One region of the Streptomyces sp. NPDC001700 genome, then DNA from elsewhere that is predicted to be linked to it. Evidence: riboswitches for the same ligand, from Rfam matches in the RefSeq annotation. Region 1 holds a riboswitch; the other holds the start of a gene.
What was found. A riboswitch is a leader RNA that binds a small molecule or an ion and turns the genes downstream of it on or off. The one in region 1 is predicted to bind glycine.
Positions count from the first base shown of each region.

Region 2: linked by a shared signal. The riboswitch ahead of gcvP (aminomethyl-transferring glycine dehydrogenase) and the one ahead of gcvT (glycine cleavage system aminomethyltransferase GcvT) in region 1 are both predicted to bind glycine.

Region 1 is NZ_JBSFGE010000007.1:277,011-284,773, reverse strand. Features, by position in the region: gene glyA (serine hydroxymethyltransferase) at 94-1,359, opposite strand; gene gcvH (glycine cleavage system protein GcvH) at 1,384-1,761, opposite strand; gene gcvT (glycine cleavage system aminomethyltransferase GcvT) at 1,858-2,985, opposite strand; glycine riboswitch at 3,179-3,292, opposite strand; gene ACWC5C_RS16475 (AAA family ATPase) at 3,456-4,175, shown strand; gene ACWC5C_RS16470 (enhanced serine sensitivity protein SseB) at 4,315-5,112, shown strand; gene ACWC5C_RS16465 (enhanced serine sensitivity protein SseB C-terminal domain-containing protein) at 5,267-6,022, shown strand; gene ACWC5C_RS16460 (ABC transporter permease) at 6,345-7,349, shown strand; gene ACWC5C_RS16455 (ABC transporter substrate-binding protein) at 7,436-7,763, shown strand, end outside.
Region 2 is NZ_JBSFGE010000039.1:6,880-14,642, reverse strand. Features, by position in the region: gene gcvP (aminomethyl-transferring glycine dehydrogenase) at 1-2,464, opposite strand, end outside; glycine riboswitch at 2,526-2,653, opposite strand; glycine riboswitch at 2,654-2,751, opposite strand; gene ACWC5C_RS39720 (PRC-barrel domain-containing protein) at 2,895-3,212, shown strand; gene ACWC5C_RS39715 (DNA polymerase IV) at 3,188-4,705, opposite strand; gene ACWC5C_RS39710 (MerR family transcriptional regulator) at 4,765-5,391, opposite strand; gene ACWC5C_RS39705 (bifunctional nuclease family protein) at 5,560-6,033, opposite strand; gene ftsR (transcriptional regulator FtsR) at 6,086-6,847, opposite strand; gene ACWC5C_RS39695 (FHA domain-containing protein) at 6,869-7,723, opposite strand.

The DNA.
Region 1 (7,763 bases):
CGCGGGGTGAGCGCGCCGCCCAGGATCCGGCCGGGTCCGGCTGGATCCGGCCGGGGTCCGGGTCCCAGGAGGCCTGGAGGCCGGACCGGGGGGTTACTTCGACAGGTGCGGGTACAGCGGGTGCTTGTCGGCGAGGGCGGTGACCCGCGCGCCCAGCGCCTTGGCGTCGTACGACGGCTTGAGCGCCTCGGCGATGACGTCCGCGACCTCGCGGAAGTCCTCGGCGGTGAAGCCGCGGGTGGCCAGCGCCGGGGTGCCGATGCGCAGACCCGAGGTGACCATCGGGGGCCGCGGGTCGTTCGGGATGGCGTTGCGGTTGACCGTGATGCCGACCTCGTGGAGCCGGTCCTCGGCCTGCTTGCCGTCCAGCTCGGAGTTGCGCAGGTCGACCAGGACGAGGTGCACGTCGGTGCCGCCGGAGAGGACGGAGACGCCCACCTCGCCGACGTCGGCCTGGGTCAGCCGGTCGGCGAGGATCCGGGCGCCCTCGACCGTGCGCTCCTGGCGCTCCTTGAAGGCGGCACCGGCCGCGACCTTGAAGGACACCGCCTTGGCGGCGATGACGTGCTCCAGCGGGCCACCCTGCTGACCCGGGAAGACCGCGGAGTTGATCTTCTTGGCCAGCTCGGCGGTGGAGAGGATCACGCCACCGCGCGGACCGCCCAGGGTCTTGTGGGTGGTGGTGGTCACGACGTGGGCGTGCGGCACGGGGGAGGGGTGGAGCCCGGCCGCGACGAGGCCCGCGAAGTGGGCCATGTCGACCATCAGGTACGCGCCGACCTCGTCCGCGATCCGGCGGAACGCGGCGAAGTCCAGCTGGCGCGGGTACGCCGACCAGCCCGCGATGACCAGCTTGGGGCGGTGCTCCTTGGCGAGCCGCTCGACCTCGTCCATGTCGACCAGACCGGTCTCGGCGTCCACGTGGTAGGGCACCACGTTGTAGAGCTTGCCGGAGAAGTTGATCTTCATGCCGTGGGTGAGGTGGCCACCGTGCGCCAGGTTCAGCCCCAGGATGGTGTCACCGGGCTGGAGCAGCGCGAACATCGCGGCCGCGTTCGCCTGGGCACCGGAGTGCGGCTGGACGTTGGCGGCCTCGGCGCCGAAAAGCTCCTTGACGCGGTCGATGGCGATCTGCTCGACCACGTCGACGTGCTCACAGCCGCCGTAGTAGCGGCGGCCGGGGTAGCCCTCGGCGTACTTGTTGGTCAGGACCGAGCCCTGGGCCTCCATGACGGCGGCCGGAGCGAAGTTCTCCGAGGCGATCATTTCGAGGGTGGACTGCTGGCGGTGGAGTTCGGCGTCGACAGCAGCGGCGACGTCCGGGTCGAGCTCGTGCAGGGAGCTGTTGAGAAGCGACATCTGGGTCCCGATCGAAGAAGAGGGTCAGTTTCCGGAGAAGGCGGCGTATTCCTCGGCGGAGAGCAGGTCGTCCGGCTCGTCCGTCACCTTCACCTTGAACAGCCAGCCGCCCTCGAAGGGGGCGGAATTCACCAGCGCCGGGTCGTTCACCACGTCCTCGTTGATCTCGGTGACCTCGCCGGAGACCGGCGCGTACAGGTCGCTGACCGACTTCGTGGATTCCAGCTCACCGCAGGTTTCACCGGCGGCGACGGTGGAGCCGACATCCGGGAGCTGGACGTACACGACATCGCCGAGCGCGTTGGCCGCGTGTTCGGTGATGCCGATCGTCGACACGCCGTCCTGGGCGGCCGACAGCCACTCGTGCTCCTTGCTGTAGCGCAGCTGCTGGGGGTTGCTCATGGTCCGATTCTCCTGGATAGGGGGGAGTGCTTGGGAAACGGGTCTTAAGCGGTGGGACGGATCACTGGGGAGAGGCGGGAAGGCGCGCGGGAGGTTTCAGCGCTCGCGGCGATAGAAGGGGAGCGCGACGACCTCGTACGGCTCCCGGGTACCGCGGATGTCCACCGTCACGCCCGGGCTGCCGGGCGCGGCGTGCTCCGCGTCGACGTACGCCATGGCGACCGGCTTCCCCAGCGTCGGGGACGGGGCGCCCGAGGTGACCCGGCCGATCTCGGTGCCACCCGGGCCCAGCACGGTGTATCCGGCGCGCGGCACCCGGCGGCCCTCGGCGACCAGGCCGACCAGGGTGCGCGGCGGCCGGGCCTCGGCCTCGCGCGCCGCGGCCTCCAGGGGTCCGCGTCCGACGAAGTCACCGGCCTTCTGGAACTTCACGACCCGGCCGAGCCCCGCGTCGAACGGGGTCGTGTCGGTGGTCAGCTCATTCCCGTACAGCGGCATCCCGGCCTCCAGGCGCAGCGTGTCCCGGCAGGACAGCCCGCACGCCACCAGGCCCACCGGGGCGCCCGCCTCGGTCAGCGCCTGCCAGACCCGCTCGGCGTCGTCCGGCGCGACGAACAGCTCGAAGCCGTCCTCACCGGTGTAGCCGGTGCGGGCGATCAGGGCGGACACGCCCGCGACGGTGCCCGGCAGCCCGGCGTAGTACTTCAGCCCGTCCAGGTCGGCGTCGGTCAGCCCCTTGAGGATCCCGGGGGACTGCGGCCCCTGGACGGCGATCAGCGCGTACGCGTCGCGGTCGTCCCGTACGGCGGCGTCGAAGCCGGTGGCGCGCTCGGTCAGCGCGTCCAGCACCACCTGGGCGTTCGAGGCGTTGGCCACGACCAGGAACTCCTGCTCGGCGAGCCGGTAGACGATCAGGTCGTCGAGGATGCCGCCCTCGCTGTCGCAGATCATGGTGTAGCGGGCGCGGCCCACGGCGACCGCCGAGAGCTGGCCGACCAGGGCGTAATCGAGGGCGTCCGCGGCCTGCGGCCCGGTGAGAGCGATCTCACCCATGTGGGAGAGGTCGAAGAGCCCGGCGCGGGTGCGCACCGCCGTGTGCTCGTCGCGCTCGCTCGCGTACCGCAGCGGCATGTCCCAGCCCGCGAAGTCGGTCATGGTGGCGCCGAGCGCACGGTGGACCGCGTCCAGCGCGGTGCGGCGGGGCGTGGGCGGGGCGTCGGTCATGGTTCAGCTCCCAGGGGCATGATCACGGCGATGACGGGACGGGCGGGCCGGAGGGGACGACAAGGACGGCACACGCGTCCTCCCCATCTGTCATCGGAACCTGAGAGGTTCGCCGTGACCTTCCCGCGCGGCGGGCTGGTCCGGCTTGCACCTTGGGTGGGGCCACCTGAAGTGGCCCGCTTTTCAGATCTGCCTCATCCGTGCGGTATCGGGGCCTGAGAGATTCAAGGGAGGACTTGCTCCTTCGGCGCCTCGGACGAGACCCGGCGGATTCGCCGGTGCCCGAGAACTCTCCCGCGCGGATTCAAGCGGCCGGTATGCAGTTGGCGCGGACATCATCGCACGTCCGCTCCAGAACGGAACCCCCGATCTGTGAGCGGCGTCGCGCACGGGCCTCCTTGATGGGCATTACCTTTTCTTGACACTCTCGGGGTACGGAGCCGCTTGACCGACCTTGGAGGACGATCACGGTGCACGGGCAGGGAACATACGCGACAACCCAAGGAACCCTGCCCGCGCGGCAGGAGCGGACGCCGTCAGACGGCGCGCCGGACGGCGGCGCGCCGGACGGCACGTCCGGCGGCCCGGTCAGACCGGGCCGCCGCGCCCCTGTGCACGACCTGCGGGGCGGAGTGGAGGCCGAGCTGCACTACCCGGCGCGCGACCTGATCATCGCCTCCGGACTGCCCGGCAGCGGCAAGTCGACCCTGATCAACCGGGTGGTCCCCGGCCACGACCCGAGCGGGACGGCCGTGGCGCGGGTGGACTCGCAGCGCACCCGGGAGGCCTGGGAAAGACGCATGCCCGGCTGGCTGCCGTACGCCGTCTACCGGCCGCTGGTCCGCTGCGCCCACTACGCGGGGCTGCGCCGGGCGCTCGGCTCGGGCGCGAGCGTCGTCGTCCACGACTGCGGCTCCCAGCCCTGGGTGCGCCGCTGGCTGGCCCGGGACGCCCGGCGCACCGGCCGTGGCCTGCATCTGGTGCTGCTGGACGTGGACCCCGCCGTCGCCCTGGAGGGCCAGGCGGCGCGCGGCCGGGGGGTCTCCGGCTTCGCCTTCGCGCGGCACCTGCGGGCGATGGGGCGGCTGGTGGCGCGGGTGGAGGGCGGACAGCCGCCCGAGGGCTGCGCTTCCGCCGTGCTGCTCGACCGGGCGACCGCGAGCATGCTGCGGGGCATCTCCTTCGAGTGACCGCACCGCCGTGTGAGGAAGTGCTGTCGCGCCGCTGTGTGAGGAAGTGCTGTGGAGATGCCCGGGCGGCCCATGGCCTTCCGCCGCACAGCCGTTAGGGTGCTGGTGCAGGTCGGACGAGATGGCGGTTGGGACGAAGATGAGTATTCCGGAGCACCAGGGCATAACCCCCGCTCACGGAGGATTTCCCGACGGCGCTTATCCCGCGTTCCCCGGTAATGAGCTGGAAGAGGTGCTCGCCGCCTCGATCGGGGTTCCGGGAGCCGGAGCGCGGATCGTCGAGACGCTCGCCCGCGCCCACCTCTGGATCCCGCTGCCGAACGGCGGCGGCCCCGACAGCCGCAACCTCGACCTGCCCACCATGGAGATCGAGGGCCAGGCGTATGTGCCGGTCTTCAGCTCCGAGCAGCAGTTCCTGCAGATCGTCGGCGGCCATATGTCGTTCACGGTCGCCCCGGCCGTCGAGTTCGCCCGTGGGCTGCCGCCGCAGCTCGGCATCGCGGTGAACCCGGACGGGCCGGTCGGCGTCCCGCTGCCGCCGGCCGCGGTCGAGGAGTTGTGCAAGGCCGGGCGCAGCGAGCTGGACGGCCCGGCGCGCGGCGGCAGGGTGCGGCTGTTCGAGCCCGACTGGCAGCAGGAGCCGGTCGACTTCCTGGCCGCCGCCGGGATCGAGTTCGGGGCGGAGTCCGGGGTACGCACCGCGCGGCGCGCGCTGGCCAGCGTCGAGGGTGATCAGCCTGCGCTGTTCGTCGGGGTCCAACTGGACGCGCCGGGCCCCGAAGGGCAGGCCCTCGCGGTGGAGGCGCTCGGCCGGGCGCTCGGCGCGGTGCCGGTCCCGTGGACCGTTCAGCTCGTCGCGCTGGACGTCGCGCAGGGTGACCCGGTGGCCACCTGGATGCTGGAGCGCGTACGGCCGTTCTACGACCGTGACCTGTGACGCACCCCGGGGACGGCCACCGGGGCCCGTAAGCTGGTTGGATGACCAGACGGGGCGGCGCGCGTCCCGATGAGTGCGGGCAAGGCCGAGAGAGGGGCGGACCCAGGTGAGCGCGGGCGCGGATTGGGGGGCGGCTGCCGGTCAGGTCGAGCGGATGCTGCAGCAGGTAGCTCCCGGCCGGTACGACGCCTACGAGGCGCTGCTGCACGCCCTCGCCGAGGGCCAGGTCTGGATGCTGCTGTGGAACGGCGCTCCCGGCGCTCCCGACGCCCAGTACGGGAACATGGACATGGACGGCCACGGCTACGCGCCGTGTGTGACCTCCGCCCAGGAACTCGCCGCCAGTGGCTGGAATCGCGCGCATGAGGTGGTGGACGCGCGGCGGATCGCCGACTCGCTCTACCGCGACCACTACGGCCTGTGGCTCAACCCGCACGCCCACGGCGGCGGCGTCGGCATCCCCTGGCTCGATCTGCGGCGCATCGCGGGCGGTCTTGACCGGCTGCCCGCCGGTCCGCTGCGGCTGACCGAACCGGCCATCGAGATCCCCCAGTTCTACGCCCTGCTGGGGCAGAACGCGCACCGCACCGCCGCGGTGCGCTCGCTGCGCCGCGCCTGGGTGCAGCCCGCGCTGGGCGCCCCGTATCTGGCCATCGGGCTGGATCTGTACGACAACAGCCAGCAGGCCGTGGAATCGGTGCGGCTGATGATGCAGCAGTCGGTCGGCGTGGTGCCCGACGGGCTGCCGGTATCGACGGTCGAGCTGTCGGACGTGCACGACCCGGTGGCGATGTGGATGCGGGCCCACGCCCGCCCGTTCTTCGACCGTGACGCCCACGCCGCCGCGCCCCCGGCCCCGCCGCCCCCGTCGTACGGGTACGGCTATCCGCCGCCGCGTCACGCGTACTGAGCCCTTGGCGCGTCACGCGTACTGACACCGTGGCCTGAAGCCGCCCTATACCGCCCCACCTGCGAACTGCCCGCAGTGGGGCGGTTGTTACTGATGCGTTCTCGTGTCACAACTGTCCGTATACCGGAACCGCTTACCGCACATCACGGTTAGGCATCCATTGCCCGTGGGTACTGGCGGGTGATCACAAACGCGATGAAGACTCCCGCTCCAAGGGGCGCGGTTCCGCATAACGACCCCTTTCGCTCACCTTGTGAACTTAAGCCGCCACAGCGGCGAGCCGTGGACCGGTCACCGCCGGTCGAGAGGGGTCCCCACCACGATGACGGCACCATTGCACGGCACGAGCGCCGACGCAGAGCCGGTCGCGACTGCCGATGTAGCGGCGGATGTGGTCAAGGCGTCGGTCGAGGGAAGATCGCTGCGACAGATCGCCTGGAGACGCCTCAAACGCGACAAGTTGGCGCTTGCGGGCGGGGCCGTGGTCGTCTTTCTCGTGCTAGTGGCGATCTTCGCGCCGCTGATCGTGAGCCTGCTGGGCCACCCGCCCAACGAGTTCCACCAGGAGGAGATCGACCCGCTGTTCGGCACCCCCAAGGGCAGCCTGGGCGGCATCAGTTCGGACTTCCTCTTCGGCGTCGAGCCCTCCAACGGCCGTGACGTCTTCAGCCGGGTCGTCTACGGCGCCCGGATCTCGCTGCTGGTGGCCTTCCTCGCCGCCCTGGTCGCCGTCGTCCTCGGGACCATTTTCGGCATCATCGCCGGATATTTCGGTGGCTGGGTGGACTCGGCGATCAGCCGGGTGATGGACATGCTGCTGGCCTTCCCGCAGCTGCTGTTCATCATCTCCCTGGTCTCGGTGCTCCCCAACGACCTGCTGGGTCTGACCGGCAGCGGGGTGCGCATCGCGGTACTGGTCTCGGTCATCGGCTTCTTCGGCTGGCCGTACGTCGGCCGCATCGTGCGCGGCCAGACGCTGTCGCTGCGCGAGAAGGAGTACGTGGAGGCCGCGCGCAGCCTCGGCGCCGGCCGCCGCTACATCCTCTTCCGGGAACTGCTGCCCAACCTGGTGGCGCCGATCACCGTCTACGCGACGCTGATGATCCCCACCAACATCCTCACCGAGGCGGCCCTCAGCTTCCTGGGGGCGGGCGTGAAACCGCCGACCGCGTCCTGGGGGCAGATGCTCTCCAAGGCGGTGGGCACCTACGAGGACGATCCCATGTTCATGATCATCCCGGGTGCGGCGATCTTCATCACCGTGCTGGCCTTCAACCTGTTCGGCGACGGCGTCCGCGACGCCCTCGACCCCAAGGGCACCCGATGAGGTGCCCCGGCCGCGCAGCTCAGGCGGCACCCCGAAGCTTTTCCCGCGCCATGCCACGTACCGCTATCCCGGAGGTTGCAGGACCCATGAAATCCCTACGTTCGTCGAGAAGCAGCCGGATCGTCGGCGCGACGGCTGTCGTCTGCGCCCTGCTCGCCACCGTCGCCGGGTGCGGTGGCGGCAGCGACGACGAGAAAGGCTCGGGTGCCGGATTCAACGCGGGGATGAAGGGCGTCGCCAACGAGTCCACCAAGAAGGGCGGCACGCTGAAGTTCGTCAACAAGCAGAACTTCGACTCGCTCGACCCGCAGCGCCAGTACTACGGCTTCGCCTGGGACTTCGCGCGTTTCTACTCGCGTCAACTCATCACGTACGCGCCCAAGCCCGGCAACGCCTCCAACGAGCTGGTCCCCG
Region 2 (7,763 bases), on a different contig from region 1:
CGTGCGCCACCAGCCCGCCGGGCCCGGTGTAGAGCACCTGGTAGTGCGGTTCCAGCCGCTTGGCGATGTAGTTGGCGCCGAGCACCGCGGCCTGCGTGGCGTTGCGCAGCCCCTCGGCGCCCATCAGCCGGACGTACGCCCAGGAGATCGGCAGGATGCCCGCCGAGCCCCACGGCGCGGCCGACACCGGGCCGACCCCGGTGGCCGGGCCCGCGGCGGGCTGCAGCGGGTGGTTGGGCAGGTACGGCGCGAGGTGCGCGCGCACCGCGACCGGGCCGACGCCCGGACCGCCGCCGCCGTGCGGGATGCAGAACGTCTTGTGCAGGTTCAGATGTGAGACATCGCCGCCGAACCGGCCGGGCTCGGCCAGCCCCACCAGCGCGTTGAGGTTGGCGCCGTCCACGTACACCTGGCCGCCCGCGTCGTGCACGGCCGCGCAGATCTCGGTGATGTGCTCCTCGAACACCCCGTGGGTGGACGGGTAGGTGACCATGAGGACGGCCAGCTGCTCGCCGTACTGCTCGATCTTGGCGCGCAGGTCGGCGGCGTCCACCTCACCGTCCTCGCCGGTCTTGACGACGACGACCTTCATGCCCGCCATGACCGCGCTGGCCGCGTTGGTGCCGTGCGCGGAGGACGGGATCAGGCACACCGTGCGCTGCGGCTCGCCGTTCGCCCGGTGGTACGCCCGCACGGCCAGCAGCCCGGCCAGCTCGCCCTGCGATCCGGCGTTCGGCTGGAGGGAGACCTTGTCGTAGCCGGTGACCTCGGCCAGCCGCTCCTCCAGCTCGCGGATCAGCGTCAGATAGCCGTGGGCCTGCTCGATCGGCGCGAAGGGGTGCAGCGCGCCGAACTCCGGCCAGGTGACCGACTCCATCTCGGTGGTCGCGTTGAGCTTCATGGTGCAGGAACCGAGCGGGATCATGCCCCGGTCCAGGGCGTAGTCCCGGTCGGACAGCCGCCGCAGGTAGCGCAGCATGGCGGTCTCGGAGCGGTACTGGTGGAAGACCGGGTGGGTCAGGTACGTGTCCGCGCGCAGCAGCTCCGCGGGCAGCGCGTCGGCCGCCGAGGCGTCCAGCTCGTCGATGTCGGGAGCGCCGCTTCCGTCTCCGCCGTCGACACCGAAGGCGGACCACACGGCGGCCAGCTGGGCGCGGCCGGTGGTCTCGTCGCACGCGATGCCCACGTGGTCCGCGTCGGTCAGCCGGAGGTTGACCCCGGCCTCCCGGGCAGCGGCGACGACATCGGCCGCCTTGCCGGGGACGCGCGCGGTGAGGGTGTCGAAGAAGGCGCCGTGCGCCACGTCGACGCCGCCCGCCCGCAGCCCCTCGGCGAGGACGGTGGCGTAGCGGTGGGTGCGGCGGGCGATGCCCGCGAGCCCGTCCGGGCCGTGGTAGACCGCGTACATTCCGGCCATCACGGCGAGCAGGACCTGCGCGGTGCAGATGTTGCTGGTGGCCTTCTCACGGCGGATGTGCTGCTCACGGGTCTGCAGCGCGAGCCGGTACGCCTTGTCCCCGTCGGCGTCCACCGACACCCCGACCAGTCGGCCGGGCAGGCTGCGGGCGTGGGCGGCGCGCACGGCCATGAACCCGGCGTGCGGGCCGCCGAAGCCCATGGGCACACCGAACCGCTGGGTGCTGCCGACCGCGATGTCCGCGCCCAGCTCACCGGGCGAGGTGAGCAGGGTGAGCGCGAGCAGGTCGGCGGCGACGGTGACGATCGCGCCGAGCGCATGGGCCCGCTCGATGACGGGGCGCGGATCGCGGACCGCGCCGGAGGCGCCCGGGTACTGGAGCAGCACGCCGAAGACGCCGCGCTCGGCGATCTCGTCCGGGATGCCGTCGCTCAGATCGGCGACCACGACCTCGACGCCGGTCGGCTCGGCGCGGGTCTCGATGACCGCGATGGTCTGCGGCAGACAGTCGGCGTCGACCAGGAAGACGCCCTGCTTGACCTTGCCGACGCGCCGCGACAGCGCCATGGCCTCGGCGGCGGCCGTGGCCTCGTCCAGCAGCGAGGAACCGGCGGTCTCCAGGCCGGTCAGATCGGCGACGACGGTCTGGAAGTTGAGCAGCGCCTCCAGGCGGCCCTGGGAGATCTCCGGCTGGTACGGGGTGTAGGCCGTGTACCAGGCGGGGTTCTCCATGACGTTGCGCAGGATCACCGGCGGGGTGAAGGTGCCGTAGTAGCCGAGCCCGATCATGGACGGCAGCACCTGGTTGCGGTCCGCGAGCGCGCGCAGCTCGGCGAGGACCTCCGCCTCGCTGCGGGCGGGCGGCAGCCGCAGCGCCTCGGCGCTCTTTATGACCTCGGGTACGGCGGCGGCGGTCAGCTCGTCGAGGGAACCGAACCCGACCTGGGCGAGCATCTTGGCCTGCGCTCCGGCGTCGGGGCCGATATGCCGCTGCTCGAATGGAGTACCGCGCTCCAGATCGGCGAGCGAGATGCGGTGGGTGGTCATCAGCGGGGGCCTCCTGGTCAGCACGACCGGCGAGGGGCACCGCGGCGCGGGTGCCCGGACGGCCTCCCCCTCTGTCATCTCAACCTGAGAGCTTCACCGGTCCGCGTGTGGCCTGACCGGCTTTCACCGTCGGTGAGGAGGGGTTCCGGAGCTGTGCTCCCCGTGGCCCACCCTGCTTTCCAGAGTGACCTCACCCGCGCGGTACGTGTGCCTGAGAGATTCCGGGGAGGATTTGCTCCTTCGGCGCCCCCGACACCATTGTCGGAGGACTCTCCCGCACGGGGTCTGCAGCCACAGCCAGCGTACCAGCGCGTCTACGGGCGGGAGGGGTTGGTCGCCAGGTGCTCGAGTGGCCGCGTACGGGGATGTGGCTTTTGGTAGGTATCACTGGATCACCGCCATCTGATCGTCGCCACCTGTGGGAGAGAGCGTGCAGACGGACATCGACCCGCGGACCCTGATCGGCCGCAAGGCATTCGACCGCGAGGGCGCCAAGATCGGCACCGTGGACGAGGTCTACCTCGACGACGCGACCGGCGAGCCCGAGTGGGCGGCGGTACGCACCGGCCTGTTCAGCCGGGACGTCTTCGTACCGCTCGAACCGAGCGAGGTCGTCGGCGACGCGCTGCGGGTGCCGTACGACCGGGCGCTGATCAAGGACGCCCCGGACCTCGGCGTCGGCCGCCACCTCTCCCCGGAGCAGGAGCTGCAGCTGTACCACCACTACGGCCTGGACGTCACCGGCTGACCCCGCCCCTGGCTCCCGCCGGACCCGCCCGGCCCCTGACCGGCACCCGGACCGCCGCCCGGCACTCCGGCCGACGCCTCCGCCGCTTCCGGGGGCCGTACGAGCGGCAGCGGCTCGCCCGGCTCCAGCTCCGGGTCGTCCACCGCGAACGTCCGCACCCGGCCGGGCCCCGACCAGGGCAGCTCGAACCGTATGGTCACCCGCCCCACCCCGCTCCCCTGCACCCAGCCCGCCCCGAACTCGGCGTGCCGCACATCGGCCCCCGGCAGCCAGGCCCGAGGCCTCTCGGCGGCCTCAGCGGGCTCTGAGACGCCTGGGCTCTCCGGCTCCGGCACCTCGGAGCCGGGAGGCCTTCCCAGGGCCTCCACGGCGTCGTGAGCGGCTTGCGCGGCCTGCGCGGCCTGGGCCTCGTGGGCGGCCTGCGCGGCCTGGGCGAACAGATCCTCCTGCGTGTAGTCCGCGAGCCCCGAAACGCCCACCCCCAGCAGCCGCACCCCCGCCGTGGTGTCCACCCCGTCGATCAGCCGCGCCGCGGCCTCCTTGACCACGCCGGGGTCGTCGGTGGGCCCGCGCAGGGTCTCCGAACGGGTCAGCGTCGAGAAGTCGTACCGCCGCACCTTGATCACGACCGTACGGCCCGAACGGCCCGCCTCCCGCAGCCGCCGCACACAGCGGTCGGCCAGCCGCGCCACCTCCAGCTGCACCCGGGTGCGGTCGGTCAGGTCGACGTCGAACGTGTCCTCCACCGAGATGGACTTGGCGTCCCGCTCGGCGACCACCGGCCGCTCGTCCCGCCCGCTGGCCATCAGGTACAGCGATGTGCCGTGGGCCCGGCCCAGCAGCCGGACCAGCTCCGCCTCGCCCGCCTCCCGCGTCTCGGCGACGGTGTGGATACCGGCGCGGCGCAGCGCCTCCGCGGTGGCCGGGCCGACGCCCGGCAGGGTGCGCACCGGCATCGGGTCCAGCAGCTCCCGCTCGGTGCCGGGCTCGATGACCGCCATGCCGTCCGGCTTGGCCTGCTCGGAGGCGATCTTGGCGAGCATCTTGGAGCCCGCCAGCCCCACCGAGCCGGTCAGCCCGGTCACGGCCCGGATATCGGCCCGCAGCCGCTCCCCCACGGCCCGCGCCGCCTCCACCCGGGCCTCGGTGCCGCCCGCCTCCAGGTCCACGAATGCCTCGTCCAGGCTCAGCGGCTCCACCAGCGGCGACAGCTCCCGCAACAGCCCCATGACCTGGTCGCTGACCCGGCGGTAGAGGGAGAAGCGCGGGGTCAGATACGCCGCGTTCGGACAGAGCCTGCGGGCCTGCGCCATCGCCATGGCCGAGTGCACCCCGAACACCCGGGCCTCGTACGACGAGGTGGACACCACCCCGCGCGGCCCGAGGCCCCCCACGATCACCGGTTTTCCGCGCAGGCTCGGCTTGGATGCCTGCTCCGCCGAAGCGTAGAAGGCATCCATGTCCAGATGGAGAATCGTCGGCGCACCCCTCACATGTCCGATGCTGCCGCACGCCACTGACAATCGGCGCCCGGCGCGGGGTGGGAGCGCTCTCAGCCCGCCCGGTTGCGGCGCCGGGCGAGTTCGTCCGCGGGGTTGTGGCCCACCAGCGTCTCGCCGGTGTCCACCCGCTCGCCGTGCAGCTGGGACAGCGCGCTCTCCACGTCCCGCCACACCACGCCCACGGCGATCCCGAAGACGCCCTGACCGCCCTGGAGGAGGTCCACGACCTCGTCCGGCGAGGTGCACTCGTACACCGTCGCGCCATCGCTCATCAGCGTCATCTGGGCCAGATCGTCCAGGCCCCGGGTGCGCAGGTGCTGGACGGCGGCGCGGATGTTCTGCAGGGACACACCGGTGTCCAGCAGCCGCTTCACGATCTTGAGGACGACCACGTCCCGGAAGTTGTACAGCCGCTGGCTGCCCGACCCGTACGCGGGCCGCACGCTGGGCTCCACCAGGCCGGTGCGCGCCCAGTAGTCCAGCTGGCGATAGGTGATGCCCGCGGCCGCACACGCGGTGGGCCCGCGGTAGCCGACCGTCTCCGTACCCCCCGCGGCGGGCTCGCGTGGTGCCGTGGGCTGTGCCGCGACCCGAGCCTTCAGTACCGGATCGGCCGGTGCGCCCCCCTGGAGCGCATACGGACCGCCGGCTGCCGTGCCGTCGCCGGTGCTTCTCACGCCGACCTCCGTCCTCGACCTGCCTTCTCGAAGGTAGGCAGTCACCCGGGGTGCGTCAACGATCGCCACACTCGGCACGCCGAGTGATAATCACCCTGAGAGTGGTTTCCCGTGTCCCTCGTCCGGGAAAGGCTACTCGAATGCGCTAGCGAGGACCGGCAGACCGCGTCACTGGCTGCTGCTTCCGAAGTCCTCGGGCGAGATCTGGTCGAGGAACTCGCGGAACTTCTCCACCTCGTCCTCCTGCTCGTCCGGGATGGCGATACCGGCGTCGTCGAGCACGCCGTCGCTGCCGTAGATCGGCGTCCCGGTGCGCAGCGCGAGCGCTATGGCGTCGGACGGCCGCGCGCTGACCTCGACACCGCTGGCGAAGACCAGCTCGGCGTAGAAGACCCCCTCCCGCAGGTCCGTGATCCGGACCTCCGTGAGCGTCTGGCCGACCGCTTCGAGTACGTCTTTGAAAAGGTCGTGGGTCAGCGGGCGTGCCGGAGCCATGCCCTGCTGTGCGAAGGCGATCGCGGTCGCCTCCCCTGGTCCGATCCAGATAGGGAGGTAGCGATCGCCTCCCACTTCACGCAGGAGCACGATCGGTTGGTTGGAGGGCATTTCCACCCGGACACCCACGACGTCGAGCTCGTTCACACAGCAACCCTAGGACGTGCCCGGCCGGTTTGGATAGTCGGGGCCGGATCGGTCAGTGGGCGGCGGCCCGCAGCGCCGACTGGACCAGGGCCGCGTGCAGCCGGACGGAGAGCGTCGCCAGCTCGCGCGCACTGGCCTCCGCATGCGCTCTGGTCTGCGGATTCCGGTGCAGCCGCAGCGGTGCGACCACCTGCTCGACCAGCCCGGCCTCGCGCTCGGCGGCCGCTTTCATGATCCGCAAATGACGTGGTTCGAGGCCGAAGCGGCCCAGCTCGGCGAGCAACCGGGCGACCGTCACCGCCTCGACGTCATAGCCGCCGTCGCCGCCGTGCGCGATCAGTCCGTACGACTCCCAGTCGGCCAGCTCCGCCTCGCTGACCTCGGCGGACGCCAGCAGCTCGGCCCGGCCCAGCCGGGCAACGGTCGGGCGCTCCAGCGACTCCTGGGCGCCCGGCTCCAAAAGCTCACGCGGCCGCGCTCCCGGCGAAACGGCAGGAAGCTGCGGCCGCTCACCCCGCTCCAGGGCCTCCAGGTGCTCCCGGATGACCTTGAGTGGCAGGTAGTGGTCACGCTGCATGCGGAGGATGAGAGCGAGCCGCTCCACATCCTCCTGACTGAACTTGCGGTAGCCCGACGGCGTACGCCGCGGCTCCACCAGCCCTTCGGCCTCCAAGAAGCGGATCTTGGAGATGGTGACTTCGGGGAACTCATCCCGCAGCAGATTCAGCACGGCGCCGATGCTCATCGACCGGCTGCCCGGACCGCCCGCGGGGGCGGTGCCGGTACCGGCACCGCCCGACGGTGTCTGAAGCATGGACGGACCTCCCCTGACGGGTCAGATGCCGACGCCCCGCTGGCTCGGGTAGAAGACCAGCCGGTACTTACCGATCTGCACCTCGTCGCCGCTGGTCAGGACCACCGGCGCGTCGATCTGCTCCCGGTTGACGTACGTCCCGTTGAGGCTGCCGACATCGGCGACCGTGAAGCTGCCGTCCTGGCCGCGCCGGAACTCCACATGGCGGCGGGAGACCGTCACGTCATCCAGGAAGATGTCGCTCTGGGGGTGGCGGCCGGCCGTGGTCAGATCGCTGTCCAGCAGGAAGCGACTGCCCGAGTTCGGCCCGCGGCGGACCACCAGCAGCGCGGAGCCCAGCGGCAGCGCCTCCACGGCGGCCTGGGCCTCCGGGCTGAGCGAAGGCAGCGGCGTCTGCCCGGTCACCTCGGAGTCGTACGCCTCGATGCCGGAGATGGAGATCGTGGAGGTGGTCTCCGAGGCACGCTCCGAGGGCGCCTGGCCCCGCAGCGGCGCACCGCAGTTGGAGCAGAACCGGCTGTCCTCCGCGTTCCGATGCCCGCACCTCGTACAAACAGGCACTCCGGGACCTCCACCACTCCGCGAGGCCGATGGGTCCTCGAAACCTATGCGCCCGGCCGCCGAGGGGTCAACAGAAGACGCGCCCTGGCCGCCCGAAATGTCACCGCCCTGGCCGCCGATCTGATCCCGGAACAGCGGGCGCTCCTCGCTCCCCCCTCCGCTCTCGTCCGCAGCACGCCGTGCGCGGTGGCGGGCGGTGCCGCTCCCGCCATCCTGGCGTGCACTCTTCCCGAACAACTTCCCGAACAACTTCACGGGCGATTCCCCTTGACTGAAACAGACCCGCCCGTGGGGCAGGACAAACCCTCGATGCACACACCAGCAGACGGTCCGGACATCCTCACAACGTCCGTGA